Regions from separate parts of the Rhodomicrobium lacus genome, predicted to be linked through region 3. Evidence: predicted binding sites of a transcription regulator. Region 3 holds the regulator's gene; each other region holds the start of a gene.
The links. Region 3 encodes PhoB, which activates phosphate uptake and scavenging genes when phosphate is short. Its sites were predicted from a motif close to TGTCATNNANCTGTCAT; they were not measured.
Positions count from the first base shown of each region.

Region 1: a site for PhoB is predicted at 1,881-1,897, ahead of EK416_RS15220 (STN domain-containing protein). Genes of this name have one in related genera too.
Region 2: a site for PhoB is predicted at 4,918-4,934, ahead of EK416_RS10565 (RNA degradosome polyphosphate kinase). Genes of this name have one in related genera too.

Region 1 is NZ_RZNF01000012.1:1,240,711-1,246,769, reverse strand. Features, by position in the region: gene EK416_RS15230 (FecR family protein) at 1-464, opposite strand, end outside; gene EK416_RS15225 (RNA polymerase sigma factor) at 502-1,044, opposite strand; gene EK416_RS15220 (STN domain-containing protein) at 1,084-1,764, opposite strand; gene EK416_RS15215 (lytic transglycosylase domain-containing protein) at 1,970-2,641, opposite strand; gene EK416_RS15210 (hypothetical protein) at 2,715-3,137, opposite strand; gene EK416_RS15205 (YbjN domain-containing protein) at 3,134-3,694, opposite strand; gene EK416_RS15200 (peptidylprolyl isomerase) at 3,767-4,834, opposite strand; gene EK416_RS15195 (coiled-coil domain-containing protein) at 4,842-5,540, opposite strand; gene EK416_RS15190 (putative porin) at 5,462-6,059, opposite strand, start outside.
Region 2 is NZ_RZNF01000012.1:239,735-245,793, forward strand. Features, by position in the region: gene EK416_RS10555 (DnaJ C-terminal domain-containing protein) at 1-773, opposite strand, end outside; gene EK416_RS10560 (Ppx/GppA phosphatase family protein) at 889-2,457, opposite strand; gene EK416_RS10565 (RNA degradosome polyphosphate kinase) at 2,620-4,845, opposite strand; gene EK416_RS10570 (HdaA/DnaA family protein) at 5,147-5,848, opposite strand; gene EK416_RS10575 (AI-2E family transporter) at 5,858-6,059, opposite strand, start outside.
Region 3 is NZ_RZNF01000012.1:1,497,478-1,503,536, forward strand. Features, by position in the region: gene pstC (phosphate ABC transporter permease subunit PstC) at 1-442, shown strand, start outside; gene pstA (phosphate ABC transporter permease PstA) at 466-1,767, shown strand; gene pstB (phosphate ABC transporter ATP-binding protein PstB) at 1,761-2,594, shown strand; gene phoU (phosphate signaling complex protein PhoU) at 2,741-3,466, shown strand; gene phoB (phosphate regulon transcriptional regulator PhoB) at 3,546-4,256, shown strand; gene EK416_RS16240 (GcrA family cell cycle regulator) at 4,421-4,924, opposite strand; gene EK416_RS16245 (aspartate aminotransferase family protein) at 5,380-6,059, shown strand, end outside.

The DNA.
Region 1 (6,059 bases), 260 kb from region 3:
GCGATGCTCGTCCTTGTATTCAGTTCAACAGTGACGCTTTCGGCCAAAGCGATGTTACGTCTTTCGCCCGCTTGCGTTCGATAGTCGGAGGCGAGTTCAGACCAAGACGGCCAGAGGCCGAGAGGCGGGCGAAGTCCGAGCAAGCCGACAGTTCCCGCCGCGGACGCAGCCAGGGCACCGCCGATGAACGCGCGCCGCCCGATCGCTGCACGCTCGACCGTAACCGCCCGGCGGCCGCTGACAGCGTTCGCTGGGGACTCTGGAAGCGTTTGCGTCGGATCAACCTTTTGCCAGATCCTGCTTGCTTCGATGAAAGCTGCGCGATGGTCGGCGCTGAGGGCGACCCAGTCTTTCAATGCCTGAAGGTCTTCCGGACCCGCTTCGCCCGACACGAAACGAACCACAAAGCCGTAGGCTTCGCATTCCAGCTGTGTCGGGTGCTCATCGTCAGGATCCAAAAGCATCAGAGGTAGAACCGCATTCGTTATTTTTGTGATCAAGTTAATCCTGATGGTTCCTTGGACCAAAACGCTGAACCACGTTTTTTCCAAGACGTCTGCCGCAGTGGATCAACGCGGCCCTGAGTTCCCTTTCAACCATCCGCTGCGAAACCTCAAGGGCAGCGGCAATTTCACGAATAGGTATCTGCTCAACCCGTGACGCCAGCAGAATCGCACGGCGGCGGGGTGTCAGCTCCGCCAGCACCTCGTCGAGTAATTTTGCCTCCGACCGCGCCACTGCGATTCGTTCCGGATCCGGGGAATCGTCCGCAATGTCGAGCGCCAGAAGTGCCTCGTCGAGGGTCACGGTTTTGCGCTCGGCCAAAACACGCTTGAGCGCAATATTCCGCGCCATACGCAGAATATAGGCGCGGGGTTGCTTGACCGGCTCGCTGGGAGCGCAGCTCTCAAGTCTGAGCCAAGCGTCCTGCAACGCCTCGTCCGCCTGTTCCTTCGAGCCGAGCCGACGCGCGAGAATGGTCTTCAGCGTATCGTAGTCGAGGACGAGGAATTGGCGCAGAGTTTCCCTGCTGGCGTCGTTCATCGCCTCCTCTCCAGCGAACTCATGCGCGCATTCCCGCTGTCATCGTTGCGTCGCTCGCAGGTCGCCGCCGGTACAGGGTTGTCTTGCCCTGACGTCAGAAAATACGATGAGGTTGATTGGCTGCGGCATGCCGCGTGGCGGAGCGCCGATGCCGAGTCCCACCAGCGCCTCGGCCAACTTGCCCTTCTTTTCTTCCGTTTCCTTGCCGGGGCTTTCCGCGCGGATGACAGATCCCGTGGGGGCTATCCAGATGCGAACGGCTTCTTCGGCGGCGGCTGTGGCCGTGCCGTTACAGAGAAGCTCCGAAATGCGGTGCTGGACCTTGGCGAAATATGGTTCGTATACAGAAAGCCCTTTGGTTTGCGCCAATGCCGTCGCCTGCGGCTTTATGGTCAGCGCTCCGGGAGAGGTTCGCACGGCTTCGAAGCCGGTGTTGCGCAGGAGGACGCGCATGGCTTCATTAGGCGTATACTCCCCCTCGACAGCCGTGGATCTGCTGCCGTCTGCATGGGCCGCCTTGTAGTAAATTTCGATACCCGCCGTCTTGCTGAAAGCAAGGAGAGCGTTGGCAAGCGGTTGGGCGGGGATGCTGAACGAGTAAGACGCTTCAGACGTTTCGCCCCGGCAATGCAAAGGCGCCAGAAGCGAAGCGGCCATACCGAAGGACAAGGCGAGAAAAGCGCGGGTTTGCACTTCTTTAAACGAAGTCAGGGCTCTCATCCCCGCCAGCCCGCTGACGCAATCAAGCCGCCCATGATGAACCGAACTCGCCGAATTCACGGTCGCGCAAGCTTTGACCGAATGCTTAAACTCAAGCTTTCTCGTAAACCACGAACATAATGGTTTTATGACATATATAGTTTGAGTTTTCGACCACTTCGCATCGAACGCCCGGATGCGTGTAAATAAAAGCAGATATTTCTGTTTACCTTTGCGCAGCCGCTTTCATGGCGATCGCCTGATTTACGGTTTCTGCGAGCGCTCCGTTCAGGGCAGAAAGATCGGGATGTCTGACGGTGCCGCCGAAGATTTGAGGCTGCTGCCAGTTCCCGCGCTCCCCGAACGTTGCGATTGGAACGGCGCCCGCAACCGGATGGCCGCGAGCCTGAAGCCGTGTCCGAACCCTGAGGCAATAGGCGACGGACAGATGTGAAAAGCGCGTCTCACCATGACCCGCTCGATATTTCATCGTAGCGGTGCAGAGATCGCCCGAGGCAAGACGCCAGGCCCGAGCGAGATAGGCGACGCCGTAGTGAATATTTGTCTCCGGAACGGCCAGTTCGGCAAGAGTGCCTGCGAAGCCCATCATTCTTGCTGTGGAGGGAAGCACCTGCATGAGGCCGATCTCGCCGTCCCGCCCAACGACGTCGGGGTTGAAGCCGCTTTCGGTATGCATCACGGCCTCCGTAACTTCCGGCGGAAGGCCTGCGGATTTCGACTCGCGCTCGATGAAGGTCAGCAGCGTCTGGTAGGAGACTGTACGTCGAATGGCCCCGAGGTTCATCGGCGGACGGTTGGCGGTCGCTCTTGTTGTCTCTGTGGCAGTCGGTTCAGCCGCAGCCGAAGCGATTGCCCCACCGCAAGCATGAGTTGCCATGACGGCTGCCGCAGACAGGGATGGAAGCCTTAACGGCGACGGGCCGTGTTCTGAGCGAAGCGGCATAACGGCCTCACTGGCTATGGGGCAAGGAGAGCTTTAGGAGGACAGGTTGCAGAAGGTCGGAAGGCGGCGCCTCGCCAGCGGAAGCACGCAGAAGTATCGAGCGCAGCGCCGTTGCGCCTTCCGTGCTCACGCCGTCGAACTCGATGCGCTCGACGCTGCCGCTTGGGTCCACCCACACCTTTGCAATGATCGGTGAGACTCGTTCCGTACCCGCCAGCACATTGTAAGCATGCCGTGTCTGCTCATCGGAGACCGCGAGCCGTTTTTGCAGGTCGTCGCGAATCTTGCGGGCGAAGTCTCGCCAGGATAGCGGTGCCGACGCACCGGCAGTGACGGACGCCGGAGCAGCAGCTTTCACTTTCGTGTCCGCCGCCACTCCGGTCAGGGCCGCCGCAAGGAGAATGCAGGTTGTCTCTCTGACGCGCGTCATGCCTCGTTCCGGGGCTGCGTGGAGGCAGAAACACCGTCGACGGACGGCGCAATCTTTGCGACTTCCGCGCGGAGCCAGGGAACGAACTGCTGCACGAGACCATCCCAGATTTCGATCTGAGATCGCAAGTGGACGGGCGTGATACCGCCGGCAACGGAAAGGTCCTGGCAGAAGACGAGGAAGGTTTGACCCGGCGCGGGCGTGTCGAGAAACAATCGGCCGAAACGACGCGACCGGTTCCAGTCATTGACGAGATCCAGCGGAAGCGTTCCCTGAACGGCGAAGAGCACCAGAAAAGCGACATCTGCGAAACGGTCGGGCGCTCCTGCAAAGCTGTTGCCGGGGCGTATGTCGAAAGGAAGTCCGTTCGTTGCCGAGCGCAAGAAAGTGATCTGGCCGTCAGTCAGCGTCTCGACGCGGTAACCGATCGACTGGAGAATCTCCCGCAGCGTTTCGATCGTGAGGCTGAAGAGGGCGTCGGCCGGAGCAAGGCCGGAGATTTTCGTCTGTGTTTCCCGATCGTTTTTCGTTTCAGGGATGTGGGTTTCCGTGGTCATGGCGGTTCCTGTGATTTTCCGGGCATTCGCCGGCCGGCAATGCCGGCCGGCGCCTCCTGGGCAAGGGGAAGGTCAACGCGTGGCTTTCGTCTCGGTCGAACTGTCGAACACTCTTGTAAGGGCGAGTTCGTTCACCACGAGACGGTTCTGTTCGATTACCTTCGCGATGTAAGCGCGACGAAGCGCCTCCGCGCGTTGCGCGCGGAGGCGCTGAACGAGTTGATTGCGGACAGTCGCAAGCGGGCGCGTTTCGGAAGGTTTGGTCTCGAGCAGCTTCACGATATGCCAGCCGTCGGCGAGTTTGATCGCTTCGGTCACGCCGCTCTCGGAAAGACCCGCTACTTGAGAGCGGATCTCCGGGAGCAATTGCGATTCGGCAACCCACCCGATTTCGCCCCCGCGCTCGGCTGTGCCGTTCTGTTCCGTCGCCTCATTGGCAATCGCGGCGAAATCCGCCTTCGGCTGCTTCAGCCTGGCCTGAATGTCGGCAATCTTCCTTTTCGCCTGTTCTTCCGCGGCCTTGTCGGCGGTTGCCGGAAGAGAGACGAAAATCTGCGCGATCCGGTAAAGGCGAGGGACGACAAATGCGGTCTTGTTCGCGTCATAAGCCCTCTGAATCTCGGCTTCGTCCGGATAATTCGCCGGAGGCTGCGAGACGGCCTGAAGATACGTCTCAACGATTGCATTGTCGCGCAGACGATCGAGTTGCGCCGTGACGACGGCTTGCTCCTGCCACTTCTTGTCGGTCGCTTCCTTGAGGAGAAGCTGACTGGCGAGTATCTGCCTGACCGCTTGGTTCAGTCGGGCCGGATCGCTTACCAATTCAGCCTGATCTGAGGCGCTCAGGCCGCCAAGATATGAGCGGACATCCGAGATGGTGATGTCGCGATCGCCGATACGGGCGACCACGTCTTCGCTGCCAGTGGAACGCGGTGCAGATGCCTTGGGCGAAACGGGCGACGCCGGTGTAAGGGGCGTGGCAGGTGCAGCGGCTACCGCCTTGGGCGGTGTCGGTGGCTTCGGAGCCTGAGCCCACGCGGGAAAGATTGTGGCGAGAAAGGCGAAAGACACAGCGCTCGTAATTGCTGCGGTGCGGCTTCGCCCGTCGCGTTTCGGTGTATACAGTAAAAAAAACGACATGGTAACCTCACGGATCGACTTTCTGGTTCAGAACCTTGTCCCCAAACTCCTGGAGGAAGCTCTGTATTTCAACGCGTCGATAGCCGACTATCGGCTCTCTTGCGATAACTACATCACCGAATGTGACACCTTCATAATGATAGAGAAGCTCGCGTCCAATTTTTACGAGTTCCTTGTTTTTTAGCGTGCAGGTTTTCATGCTCGCTTTGCAGCTGTTTGCATCGGTCTCGAATTTCGCGCGTTCGGCATCCTTCGTCCGCGCAACCGTTGCTGCTTCTGCGTAGGCTTCCTTCCACTTTTCGAGCGTCTGGTTTCTCTCTTCGAGGCGCTCATTGAACTCCTTGACGGCGGTGCGATAATCGGCTTCCGCCTTCTTCGCGATTTCCTTGGCCCGGGCCACATCGGCCTTGAGCGCGTCGCGGGCGCGAGTCGTTTCCGTAAGCTGCGCCTGCATTGAGGTGCGCTGATCCTCAAGCGAGCGAACCTGCGTCGTGAGTGTTCTCAAAGCCTCGCGCAGCCGATCAACTTCAGAGTCTGCGTGCGCGGGCAGAGAGAGCGCTGCGGTGGCAAGAGCAACAACAGCGAGCGGAAGCTGCGCTTTCGAACGGTCGGGGGAGTTTTTCATGGTCAGAACTTCGCGTTGAGATCGACCTGAACCACGTCGACAGCATAGGGCGCGCCGCCGACAGCATCCGCGCTCATCCACTTCGCCGAGGCGGAGACGCTTTTGGTAAATGCGAAATTGCCGCCGATGAAATAGCCCTTCAAATTTGTTCCGCCGAGGCCGAAATCGCTGTCGACGAAAGCATCAAGCGTCGCATCGGATTCGAGATACTTGTAACCGACATTCACATTCCAGTCCCCGAAGGCTTCGAGCTTCTTGTGACCGACGGTGAGGCGGGTGAGCCAGCCGATGTTGCCGCCGTCGTACCTGCCGTTCTTGAGGTTGTTCTGCACTTGTCCGTCAGCGACGAGCGTATCCATAGCTTTACGGTCGAACGCCGTGTTCCAGACGAATTCGCCATCGAGCAGGATGCTTATCGGATGGAAATAGCCGAAATCGACCCTGCCGGCGAAGACGGCTGGCCTGTATTCGCTTGCGAGCCCGAAATATTGAGGCTCGGTGGTAAGTGTTGCATCAGAATGCTGAACATTGCGCAGCTTTATGTATGTGTTACCCTTCTGCGCGAATGAAGGCCGCAAATGATCGGTGTCGCAATCCTTC
Region 2 (6,059 bases), 1.3 Mb from region 3:
CCCTTGCCGCGAAGCCGCAGCACCTGACCGCTCGACGCGCCCTTCGGGATCGCGACCGTCACGCGCCCGCCGATGGTCGGAACCTCGACACGACTGCCAAGCACCGCCTCATGAAGCGAAACCGGCAGTTCCAGCGTGATGTTGTCGCCGTCGCGCGCAAACAGCGGATGGGGCTGTATCTTCAGTTCGATGAGCGCGTCGCCGGGCTCGCCGCGCCCGGCGCCCGGGCCCCCCTTGTGGCGAAGCCTGAGCGTCTGCCCGCTCTCGACACCCGCCGGCACCGTGATGTCGAGCGTCTCGTTATCGGGAAACTGCACGCGCTTCTTCACGCCGTTGACGGCTTCGAGAAAGCTGATTTCGAGGTTGTAGCGGTAGTCCATGCCGCGCATGGTGAAGGCGCCGGACGGTCCGCGTCTGCCGAACAGGTCGCCGAAGATGTCCGAGAAATCTCCGCCGCCCGCGCCGCCGTTCTGATAGCCGCCGAAGCCTTCGTATTCGCGTCCTCCGCCGCCCGCGCCGTAATCGCGGTAGAACTGGTGAGCGCGTTCATTGCCCATCGAGTCGATCTCGCCGGCGTCGTAACGCTTGCGTTTCTCCGGGCTCCCAAGCACGGCGAAGGCCGCCGACACGCGCTTGAACTTCTCCTCGGAGACCGGATCTCCCTTGTTCTGATCCGGATGCAGGTCCTTGGCGAGCTTGCGGTACGCCCGACGGATCTCGTCGTTCGTCGCGGTGCGCTTCAGCCCTAGAACAGCGTAAAGATCTTGATCCATGGAACGTCGGGTGCAGGAGTGTGTCAGCGTTGCGAACTATGCAAAGACCGTTACAGAGCGACGGGAGTCAAGCTTAACTTATCCCCGCCGGGGCCGTCCTCAACGCGGACGCGCATTATCCCCCGAACAACCCCCCGAAAAATGTCTGTTTCACATGTTTAGACACAACCACCTCCGGTTGCAACGCCATCTCGCGCGCGACGGAGCGCAGGCGCCGGCGTAATTGCTCGCCGTCGAGCGATTCGAGCTTCGTCGGCAAGGACAGCACAAGCTTGCCCTGCTCACAAAGAAGTGTCGTCTGCGGGAGCAGGCCCTTCATTCCCGCCGTCAGCGTATGGGCGAGGCGAACCGTTTGCCCGATGATCAGCGCGCGCTTCTGAAGCGGTCGCGGCAGAAGATGTGCAAGTTTCGGCATCAGCTCGCCTTGAAGCTTCCGCTCGTAGCGATGGTAGACGCACAGCGCAAGGAAGGCGCGGCCAGGGTGATCGATCCCCGCGAACGCCGATTGCGAGATGAGAACAGCGCTCTGCTCGCCCCGGTAATCGGGATGCGCGCGCCAGGAAATGTCCGACAGAAGGCAGGCCGCGTGGCGCAGGCGGCGCTCGTCCGCATGTTCGTGCTCGTTGGAACGCGCGAAGAGACCGTCCGTCCATTCGATCAGCTCGCGCCCGTGCTGGAGTGAGCGCGCGCGCATCGCCGCAACCGTTTCGCACGCCGAGAGCAGAGGATCTTCGGCGCGCTCCGCCTCGCTGAGAAGCCGGTAGATCGTGCCTTCGCGCACGCCGAACGCCGAGAAGATCACGTCGGAAGGCTGCATCTTGCGGATCAGCGAATTGAGCAGCAACGCGCCAAACGGCACCGTTTCCTCGCGTCCCGCCGACATGCCCGCGAGCCGCTTCAGCCCCGTCGGCGAGTTGTTGGCGTAGCGCGCGGTGATTTGCAGCGCCTTCCGTGCATCCATCTTGTAGCCGTGCACGGCGGAAAGCGGATAGTTCGTCTGGGCCATATGCAGCTTGGCGAGCGCACGCCACGTGCCGCCGATCGCATAGAAATTTTCGCCGCGCACATGGTTCAGCCACTCCACCGAGGCAAGCGCATCCTCGATGATGGGAATGGCTTCGGTCTTCTCGCCACGGGTTCTCTCGGCCAGCGACAAACTCCCGAGCGGCAGGGAAATCTTGTCGGACAGCGTTTCGCCATCGATGCGCACAAGCTCCATGCTCCCGCCGCCGAGGTCGCCGACGATGCCGCGCGGATTCACGAACCCCGCGCGAACGCCCGTGGCGGCAAGCTCCGCCTCTTCGGCGTTGCCGATCACGCGGATCGGGACGCCGCAGGCCTCCTCCGCCTTCGCGAGAAATTCCGGGCCGTCTTCAGCCCAGCGGACCGCTGCTGTCGCGAACGGATGAATGTCGCGCTCGCGAACGCCACAGATGTCGGCGAGCTTGCGGAAGCGCGCCAGCGAGGCGAGCGCGCTTGGCACCGTTTCGGGATTGAGGCGCTTCAGCTCGTTGAGATAGCGGCCGAGCCCGCACATCGCCTTTTCCTGAAAAAGGGGAGTTGGAGCGCGGGTGAGCCTTTCATACACGACAAGGCGGATGGAGTTCGAACCGATGTCGATGACGGCCACCGGGCGCGCGCCAGGCAACCGCCCACTTATCGAACCGAGCGTCGAATTATCCACAAATCATCCTCGTGCGCTGGGGCATGGGTTTGCTTGACATTGCTGCCCGCCTTCAAGCAGGCGCGTGCGCTTCACCCATGACACTTGTTGAAGCCCGTGAAGGCTGGAGTTTTACATTTGATCCGGCTGCCGCAGCCGGTGGCTCGATGTAAATTCTCTGCGTCAGGCATGCGGCGCCGATGCGACCGCGAAACGTCGCGGGAAATTCTGCTTGAGTGCGCCGCCGCGCCCGGAAAGGCTGGGATTGGTCATGAAATACTCATGCGCGCTGAAGGGTTCCTCGCCGGGCTTCAGATGAAAGCGCTGGGAGCTGCCATCGCTCTCGATTTTCCAGCTCTGGAGATTATCCTTCAGATTGGCGATCATGATCTGGTCGAGAACCTGTTCGTGGACGGTTGAATTCGTTATCGCGGTCATGGCCTCGACGCGCCGCTCAAGGTTGCGCGGCATCATGTCGGCGGAACTGATATACACATGCGCATCCTCGGATGGCAATCCGTGCCCTGCCCCGAAACAATAGATGCGTGAATGTTCCAGAAATCGTCCGATGATGCTTTTCGCGCGGATGTTTTCGGAAAGTCCGCGAATGCCGGGCTTGAGGCAGCAGATGCCGCGGATGACGAGGTCGACGGGTACGCCTGACAGACTCGCCTCATACAGCGCATCGATCACCTCGGGATCGACGAGCGCGTTGAGCTTCATCCAGATCGCGGCGGGGCGCCCAGCCTTGGCGTGAGCGATCTCGTTATGGATCTCCTCGATGATCCGAGCCTTGATGCCGTGGGGCGAGATATACATGCGTTCGAGGTTGTTCGGGCGGCTGTAGGTCGTCACGTAATTGAAGATGCGCGACACGTCACGGCCGACAGCCGGATCGGCCGTGAAATAGGACAGGTCCGTGTAGATCTTCGCCGTCGCCGGGTGATAATTGCCGGTGCCGATGTGGCAATAGGTGCGAAGCTCGCCGTTCTCCTTGCGCACAACCTGACCGAGCTTCGCATGCGTCTTGAGGTCGAGCTGGGTCAGGCCGTAGACCACGTGCACGCCCACCGCTTCGAGCTGCTTCGCCCATTCGAGGTTGTTCAATTCGTCGAAGCGGGCCGTCACCTCGATCATCACGGTCACGCTCTTGCCCGCCTCGCGCGCCTGCCGGAGCGCCTCCACGATGGGAGAGCGTTTCGACGTGCGGTAGAGCGTCCATTTGATGGCGACGACATCGGGATCGGATGCGGCCTGCCGCAGATATTGCAGCACCACGTCGAACGACTCGTACGGGTGATGAACGATGATGTCCTTGGCCGAGATGGCCGCGAAACAGTCATTGTCGAACTCGGCGATCCGTTCCGGAAAGCGGATTTCAAAGGGCTTGTAGAGCAGGTCCGGCCGATCGTTCACGATAAGTTGCGAGACGTCGGCGATGGCGAAAAGTCCATCGACCGGCACCACGTCGTCTCGCCCGATCTTGAGCCCGGCGATGATGAGTTCGCGCGCGGGCGCAGGCAACGACGCGCTCATTTCGAGCCTGATCACCTCGCCGAGCTGCCGCCGCACCAGCGCCTTGCGGAGCACCTTCTGAAGATCCTCGCTTTTTTCCTGAAACTCGATCTCGCTGTTCCGCAGCGGCCTGAAGAGGCCGACATGCCTGACCTTGAAGCCCGGCAACAGCGTGTGCGCGTAAAGCGCGATCAGCACTTCCATCGCGATGAAGCGGATCACGGGCTTGCCGCCCTCGCCTTCCGTCTGCGGCAGACGGATGAAGCGATCGAGACCGTTCGGGATCACGACAAGCGCATACATCAGGCGCGGTTCGCCCTCGAAATCCGAATCGCGGACGAGAGTGAGTTCCCGTGTGCATTCCAGCACGAGCACCAGTTCCTGACTCTGCACGTGCGGGAAAGGATGCGCGGCGTCCACCGCCACGGCACTCAGCGCCGAAAAAACCCGCCGCATGAAATAGATTTCGAGCCAATCCCGTTCCGCGTCGGAAATCGACGCCGCGGTGGCGATCTGGATGTTCTCCTGCTCCATCTCCTCGCGAAGCGCGTTCCAGCGCTCCTGCTGAATCGCGGAAAGCGGAACGACGGATTCGTTGATCTTGTCCACCTGCTGCTTCGGCGTCAGTCCGTCGGGCGAGACTTCAACGATCTCGGTCGCCGCCTGTTCGTGCAGCCCCGCCACGCGCACGCGATAGAACTCATCGAGGTTGGAGCCCGAAATCGCCAGAAACCGAACGCGCTCCAGAAGGGGGTTGCGGGTGTTCGCCGATTCCTCAAGGACGCGCTTGTTGAATGCGAGCCACGACAATTCCCTGTTGAAGAAGCGTTCCACGCCAAAGGCTTCTATTCTGTCCCGGTATGTGGGGGCAGGTTCGGCTTCGGCGATTTTCATTTCCATGATCTCCGTTTTGGCGTCCTTGTGACGCGTGAATTGCGCACTCAGAGCTTGGAAGCGCTTTGTGACATGACGAACACAAGACACCGAGGCAAAACGCCGGAAGGCACGTTTTGCTCGCAGCGGTCGATGGTGCGGACGTTCACGCGACGAACAAACTGATTTTGAAAAGATGACGCCGCGCCCGCACCGTCGCAAGAGCTTCTTCCGGCGGATTTGCTCGGGCAATCCGGAGACGCAAAGGCGTTGGCTCCCGCCGGCGCAGGGCGGTGCTGCGCGGCCTCCGGGGCGCGCGGCTTCAGATGCCGTCGTCCGGCTCGTCGTCCCCGCTGTCCGGTCCGCCCCCCGCCGCCTTCAGGACCTTGGCCGCGAAGCTGCGCGTGATCCGGCGGCGTTCGGCCAGCGCCGCCTTGTCGAGCAGAGACGCCACGGCATCCGCCGCCGCCATCGAGCGCTCGATGCGCTGGACGAGATAGGCAATCACGTCCGGGGCGATCTCGATGCCGCGATCGCTGAAATGCTTCAGAAGAAGCGCGGCCAGATGCTCCTCGTCCGGGGGCTGAATTTCGGCCGTTGGATAGGAGCGGATGCGCGAGCGCAGATCCGGCAGTGCGATCCGCCAGCTTCCGGGCGGCGTTCGCGCGGTCAGGAGAATGAATGAGCCGTGTTCGCGCGCCAGGTTCAGATGATGAAACAGCGCCGTCTCGGGCAGACCTGACGCGTCCACATCCTCCAGAACGAGCGGCTGCCAGGGCGCGGCCCAAATGTGACTTCCGAGAAGCGCGGGGTCGGCGAATGCCGCGTTCGCCCGCGCGCTCCAGATATGGGCGAGATATGTCTTGCCCGATTGCGGCGGGCCCCAGATGACGGCCGCAGGCGCGTGCCAGTCCGGCCATTGGCCGACGAGGCCGAAGGCGCGGCCGTTTCTGGCCGTCACGAAGAAGTCGCCCTCGTCATAGGCGAAACGCCGGGGCAGATCGAGCACGAGCTGGGATGACATCAACCGGCCTCAGCCGATGGCCGCTGTCTTGCGCGGCTTCGTGCCTTCGACCGCTTCCACTGCGGCGCTACCCTTTTGCTCGTCATAAATTTCGCTTTCCTGATATTTTCGGATCGCAAAGCGCACCAGCACGCCGATGACCGCCGCAAGCGGTACCGAGATCAGAAGGCCGGTGAAGCCGAGAAGATAACCCGACGCGACGAGCGCGAAA
Region 3 (6,059 bases):
GGCGGGCATCGTGATGGGGATCATGATCATCCCCTTCGTGTCGTCGCTGTCGGATGACATCATCTCCGCCATCCCGAATGCGCTTCGCGAAGGGTCCTACGGACTCGGCGCCACGCAATCGGAAACCATCAAGCGCGTGGTTCTGCCGGCCGCGCTGCCCGGCATCGTCGGCGCGATCCTGCTTGCGGCCTCGCGCGCCATCGGCGAAACGATGATCGTGGTGCTCGCAGCGGGCATCGCGGCGAACCTCACGCTGAACCCGGCCGAATCCGTGACCACCATCACGGTGAAGATCGTCAGCCAGCTTACGGGCGACCTTGAATTCAACACCCCGCAGACGCTCGTCGCGTTCGCGCTCGGGTTTACGCTTTTCATCCTCACGCTGGGCTTGAATGTCTACGCCCTCTACATCGTACGGAAATACCGGGAGCAATACGAATGAGCGCGGTCGCCCAAGATCCCAGCATGTCTGAAAGTGACGCTGCGGAGGAAGTCAGCCGGTTCGATAATCCAGCGCTGATGCGCAGGCGCCGCCGCGAGGAACTGCGATTTCAGGCTTACGGCCTGATTGCCATCGCGCTGGGTCTGTCGTTCCTCGTCATCCTCTTCGGCACGATTATCCGCGATGGCTGGACGGCATTCTTCCAGACATCGATCGAACTGCCGATCAAGTTCGATGCAGCCGAGATCGACCCGGACGGCACGCGCAGCTCAAGCGCGCTCGCTCAGGCGAATTACCAGAAACTGGCGAACCAGGCGCTTTACGGCAAGCTTGGCATCGACGGGGCGAATCGCGCGCAGCGTCAGGCGGCGAATGCGCTCCTCTCGCGGGACGTCGACTCGCAGCTCCGGGCCATGGTTGCCGCCGATCCCAGGATCATCGGCACCACGCAGAATGTCTGGGTTCTTGCGAGCGGCAACGTGGACGCCTTCGCGAAGGGCAAGATCGACCGCGAATTGCCCCAGCAGAACCGGCAGATTTCCGATCAGCAGATTTCGTGGATCGACAAGCTGACGGCGTCGGGAACGATGCAGAAATCTTTCAACACCGGCCTCTTCACCAACACGGCGTCGAGCCAGCCGGAAACGGCGGGGCTTGCGGTGGCGCTGCTCGGCTCGTTCTACATCATGCTGATCGTGGTGTTGCTGTCGGTGCCTTTGGGTGTGGCCGCCGCCATCTATCTTGAAGAGTTCGCGCCGCGGAACCGCTTCACCGACATCATCGAGGTAAACATCAACAACCTCGCGGCCGTGCCGTCGATCGTCTTCGGTCTGCTCGGTCTGGCGGTGTTCATCAACTTCGCCGGGTTGCCACGCTCCGCGTCGATCGTCGGCGGGCTCGTGCTCACGCTTCGGACGTTGCCGACCGTGATCATAGCGACGCGCGCGTCGATTACCGCGGTGCCGCCGTCGATCCGCGAGGCGGCTCTGGGGATTGGCGCGTCGAAAGTGCAGAGCGTGTTCCACCACGTGCTGCCGCTCTCGCTTCCCGGCATCATCACCGGAACGATCATCGGCCTCGTCCAGGCCATAGGCGAAACGGCTCCGCTCCTCATGATTGGCATGGTTGCCTTCGTGGTGGACGTACCGCAATCGCCGCTTGATCCCGCCACGGCGCTGCCCGTGCAGATCTACATGTGGGCGACGGAGGCCGAACGCGGCTTTGTTGAAAAGACAGCGGGCGCAACCATCGTCTTGCTCGGCATTCTCGCCGTCATGAACATTATCGCCATGGTCCTGCGGAAAAGGTACGAACGCAAATGGTAGATTTCTCTATCGAACCGGGTGCCCTCAATTCCAACCCCGCTCCTTCGGCTTCGCCAGCGGGACAGCCGGTCGACTACAAGGTCAACGCGCGCAATGTCTCGGTCTTCTACGGAGAAAAGCAGGCGCTTTTCAACGTCGGCATCGACATCCCGGATCGGAGCGTCACGGCCTTCATCGGTCCCTCGGGCTGCGGCAAGAGCACGTTCCTGCGTTGTTTCAATCGCATGAACGACACCATTGCCTCGGCGAGGGTGAAGGGCGAAATCCTGGTCCAGGGGAAGAACATCTATGGTCCCGATGTCGACCCGGTTCAGGTGCGGGCACGTGTCGGCATGGTGTTTCAGAAGCCGAACCCGTTTCCGAAGACGATCTTCGAGAACGTGGCTTACGGTCCGCGCATTCACGGGCTTGCCAAGTCGAAGGCCGATCTCGAAGAAATCGTTGTCAGGAGCCTGCAACGGGCCGGCCTCTTCAACGAAGTGAAGGATCGCCTCGACGGCGAAGGCACCGGCTTGTCAGGCGGGCAGCAGCAGCGGCTTTGTATCGCTCGCGCAATCGCGGTCAGCCCGGAAGTCATTCTGATGGATGAGCCGTGTTCCGCTCTCGATCCGATCGCCACCGCGAAGATCGAGGAGCTGATCGACGAGCTTCGCGAAAACTACTGCATCGTCATTGTGACCCATAACATGCAGCAGGCGGCACGCGTTTCTCAGCGCACGGCCTTTTTCCATCTGGGCTACCTTGTGGAAGAGGACACGACGGATCAGATCTTCATGAACCCCAAGGACAAGCGCACGCAGGATTATATCACGGGGCGGTTTGGCTAGTGTCACGGGGCCTGCACCCGATGCGCCGCGTCTCGCGGCGGCACAGGGCAGGTGGCGCAGGGTGGATACGCTGCCCCGTCGGCCCGAGACGCTGATAACAGGTCGGCGCGCTTCCTGGACGCGCGAACGCACCGGAGGAAACGGTAGTGTCTGGAAACGCCGACAGATCTTACGAAGGGGAACTGAAGTCGCTCGACACGATGATCGCCCAGATGGGGGGCCTTGCCGAGCAAGCCTTGGGGCAGGCCATCGACGCGCTTTACCATCGCGACCCGGACCTCGCCGAGGTGACGCTGGCGAACGACCGCAGCATCGACACGCTGGAGCGACTCGTCGACGAACTCGCCATCTCGATCATCGCCCGTCGAGCGCCGGTTGCATCGGATCTCCGGCAGATCGTTACCGCGATCCGCATCGCGCTCGACCTCGAACGTATCGGCGACTTGTCGAAGAACATCGCCAAGCGCGCCATCGCTATCGCCGCCGAACCCCGACCGAACCAGGTCATGACGGGCTTCGTGCACATCGGCGAGGCGGCGCTGCGGCAACTGAAGGATGTGCTAGATGCCTATTCGCAGCGGGACGCGGACGCTGCTCTTGCCGTCTGGCAGCGCGATCACGAGATCGACGCCATGTATAACTCGCTCTACGGCGAGCTGCTGACGACGATGATGGACGAGCCCCAGAGCGCCAGCGTTTACGCGCATCTCCTGTTCGGTGCGAAGAACATCGAACGCATCGGCGATCACGCAACGAACATCGCGGAAACGATTTATTTCCTGATCCACGGCAAGGCGCTTGGCGATGAGCGCCCGAAGGCAGACAGCACGAGTTCGCTGACGCTCGGGCGCCTCGCGTCGGTGAAGAGCTGACGGAGCAGGATGAGTGGCGGCGCTGAAAAGGTCACAGCATGGGCGGGCGCTGGAAGGTGCGGGGTAGCAGAAGCAGACGATGAATGCCAAGATCCTGATTGTCGAAGATGAAGAAGCCCTTGCTCTCCTCCTGCAATATAATCTGGAAGCGGAGGGGTTCTCCGTATCGATCTCGCAGCGGGGCGACGAGGCGGAAGTGGCCATCGGTGAAGACCCGCCGGACCTGATCATCCTCGACTGGATGCTGCCGGGCCTGTCCGGCATCGAACTGTGCCGCCGCTTGCGCTCGGGTAAGACTGCGCGTTCGATCCCCATCCTGCTTTTGACGGCGCGCGGAGAAGAGGCAGACCGCATTCGCGGTCTGACCGTCGGCGCGGACGACTATGTGGTGAAGCCGTTCTCGGTGCCCGAGCTACTGGCCCGCGTGAAGGCGATCCTCCGCCGGGCCGCGCCCGAGCGCATTTCGCAGACGCTGGAAGTCGAAGACATCGAACTCGACCGCGAAACCTATCGCGTGATGCGCAGCGGTCGCGAGGTGCGGCTCGGCCCGACCGAGTTCAAGCTTCTCGAATTTCTGATGGAAAGCCCCGGCCGCGTATTCTCGCGCACGCAACTGCTGGATGGCGTATGGGGGCGCGACGTTTATGTGGACGAGCGCACGGTAGACGTACACATCGGCCGCCTGCGCAAGGCGATCAATCGCGGCAAGGAAAGAGACCCGATCCGTACCGTTCGCGGCGCGGGTTATGCGCTGGGTGAGAAATTCCCGGGGCAGAGCCTGTCCGAATAGCGGCGGCTGAGCTTCCGAAAAGATGGAAGCCGAGGCTTGCGGCCCCGGCTTCACTCCCCGCTGTATTCTGTAACTTAAAAGCCACAGATCAAAACAATGCTGCACATCGTCAACAAAAGTTTCGATCAAGCTTTGCGACTCACCGTATAGATGAGTTGCGCCGGTCACATGGCGCGGCGTTTCTTGGCGACAGGGTTGTATGCGATCGCCGAGTGGTGTTCGCAGTACGGGCTTCCGGAATTCTTCCGGCGTCCGCAAAAGTGAAAACCTTCCTCCATGGGATCGCCGATCGGCCAATGGCACATGTTTTCCTTCAGATCGACCAAGCGGATCAATCCTTCGGGTGCGGGCTCCAGATCCGGCAGCGTCAGCGGAATAATGGTTGCTGGCTTGCGTTGCTCAGGCTCCGGCGCAATCTTCAGTGCCGTGTTGCCGAAGGTACGATATTGAACTTGCGGCGACCGCGCAGGGAAAAGTGCAATATTCGATCGCGGACGGGCCGTTCTGATGCGCGAGGTGGTCGCGCGGCCGGCGAGTCCGAGGCGATGTACTTTTCCAATAACAGCGTTACGCGTAACTTCCCCAAGTTTCGTAGCGATCTGGCTTGCACTCAAGCCGTCGGCCCAAAGCTTTTTCAAGAGTTCAACACGCTCGTCTGTCCAACTCATAAATTTTAGCTCCTCGTTCATTCCGGCGGACGAACCGCGAATAAGGTCGTGACCGCTGGACGGATGACCAGCGGGGCCACGGGCGCTAACGCAAGACAAGGAGACACAAGCGTAATCCCGACGCCCGGACACTCGGGGCGTGCCCTCCAGGAGGGCTATCGAGAACGCATTTCACTGAGATACAAGCTTCGCATCGATACTATGCGAGGTGGTGTATGCGGCTACGCGCATTTCGGAAGGCGATGGCACCACTCCATCTCATGGGAGCATAATTGCACAAAAGAGCCGGTCCGACAAATTTCAGAAACCTTAACGAAGGCGTAAATCGTTACATTTGGGGTGCGCTGTGTCTTTTATGCCGGTTGACACTGCCGCGAACTGTTGGAAAATAAGCTCACGAGCCTGAGCCGCCCGCCAGACGGAGCGGCTTTTTTAATTTGAAAACGAGTGGAAAAATGTCTGCGGTTCTCGGGACCTATGCGCGGATCAATGTCGAATTCGAGCGCGGCGAAGGCGCGTGGCTCGAAACCGCTGCGGGGGAACGATATCTCGACTTCGGCAGCGGCGTCGCGGTCAACGCTCTCGGGCACGCTCATCCGCATCTCATCGCGGCGCTGACGGAGCAGGCGCACAAGGTCTGGCACACCTCGAACCTCTATCGCGTGCGCGGTCAGGAACGGCTGGCGGAGCGGCTTTGCGCGCTGACCTTCGCGGATAAGGTGTTTTTCGCCAACTCCGGCGCCGAGGCGATGGAATGCTCCATCAAGATGGCGCGCAAGTATCACTCCTATAATGGGCAGCCGGAGCGCTGGCGCATCATCACTTTCGAAGGCGCGTTCCATGGGCGCACGCTGGCGACCATCGCCGCGGGCAATCAGGAAAAGCATCTGAAGGGGTTCGGCCCGAAGGTGGACGGCTTCGACCAGGTGCCCGTGGGCGACCTCGAAGCTCTGCGCGCCGCGATCACGCATGAAACGGCCGCGCTTCTGATTGAGCCGATCCAGGGTGAAGGCGGCGTCCGCCCCGTAGGCTGGCCGTTTCTTCGCGCGCTTCGCCAGATCGCGGATGAGCACGGCCTTCTTCTTGTTCTGGACGAGGTGCAGACCGGCGTGGGCCGTACCGGCAAGTTCTTCGC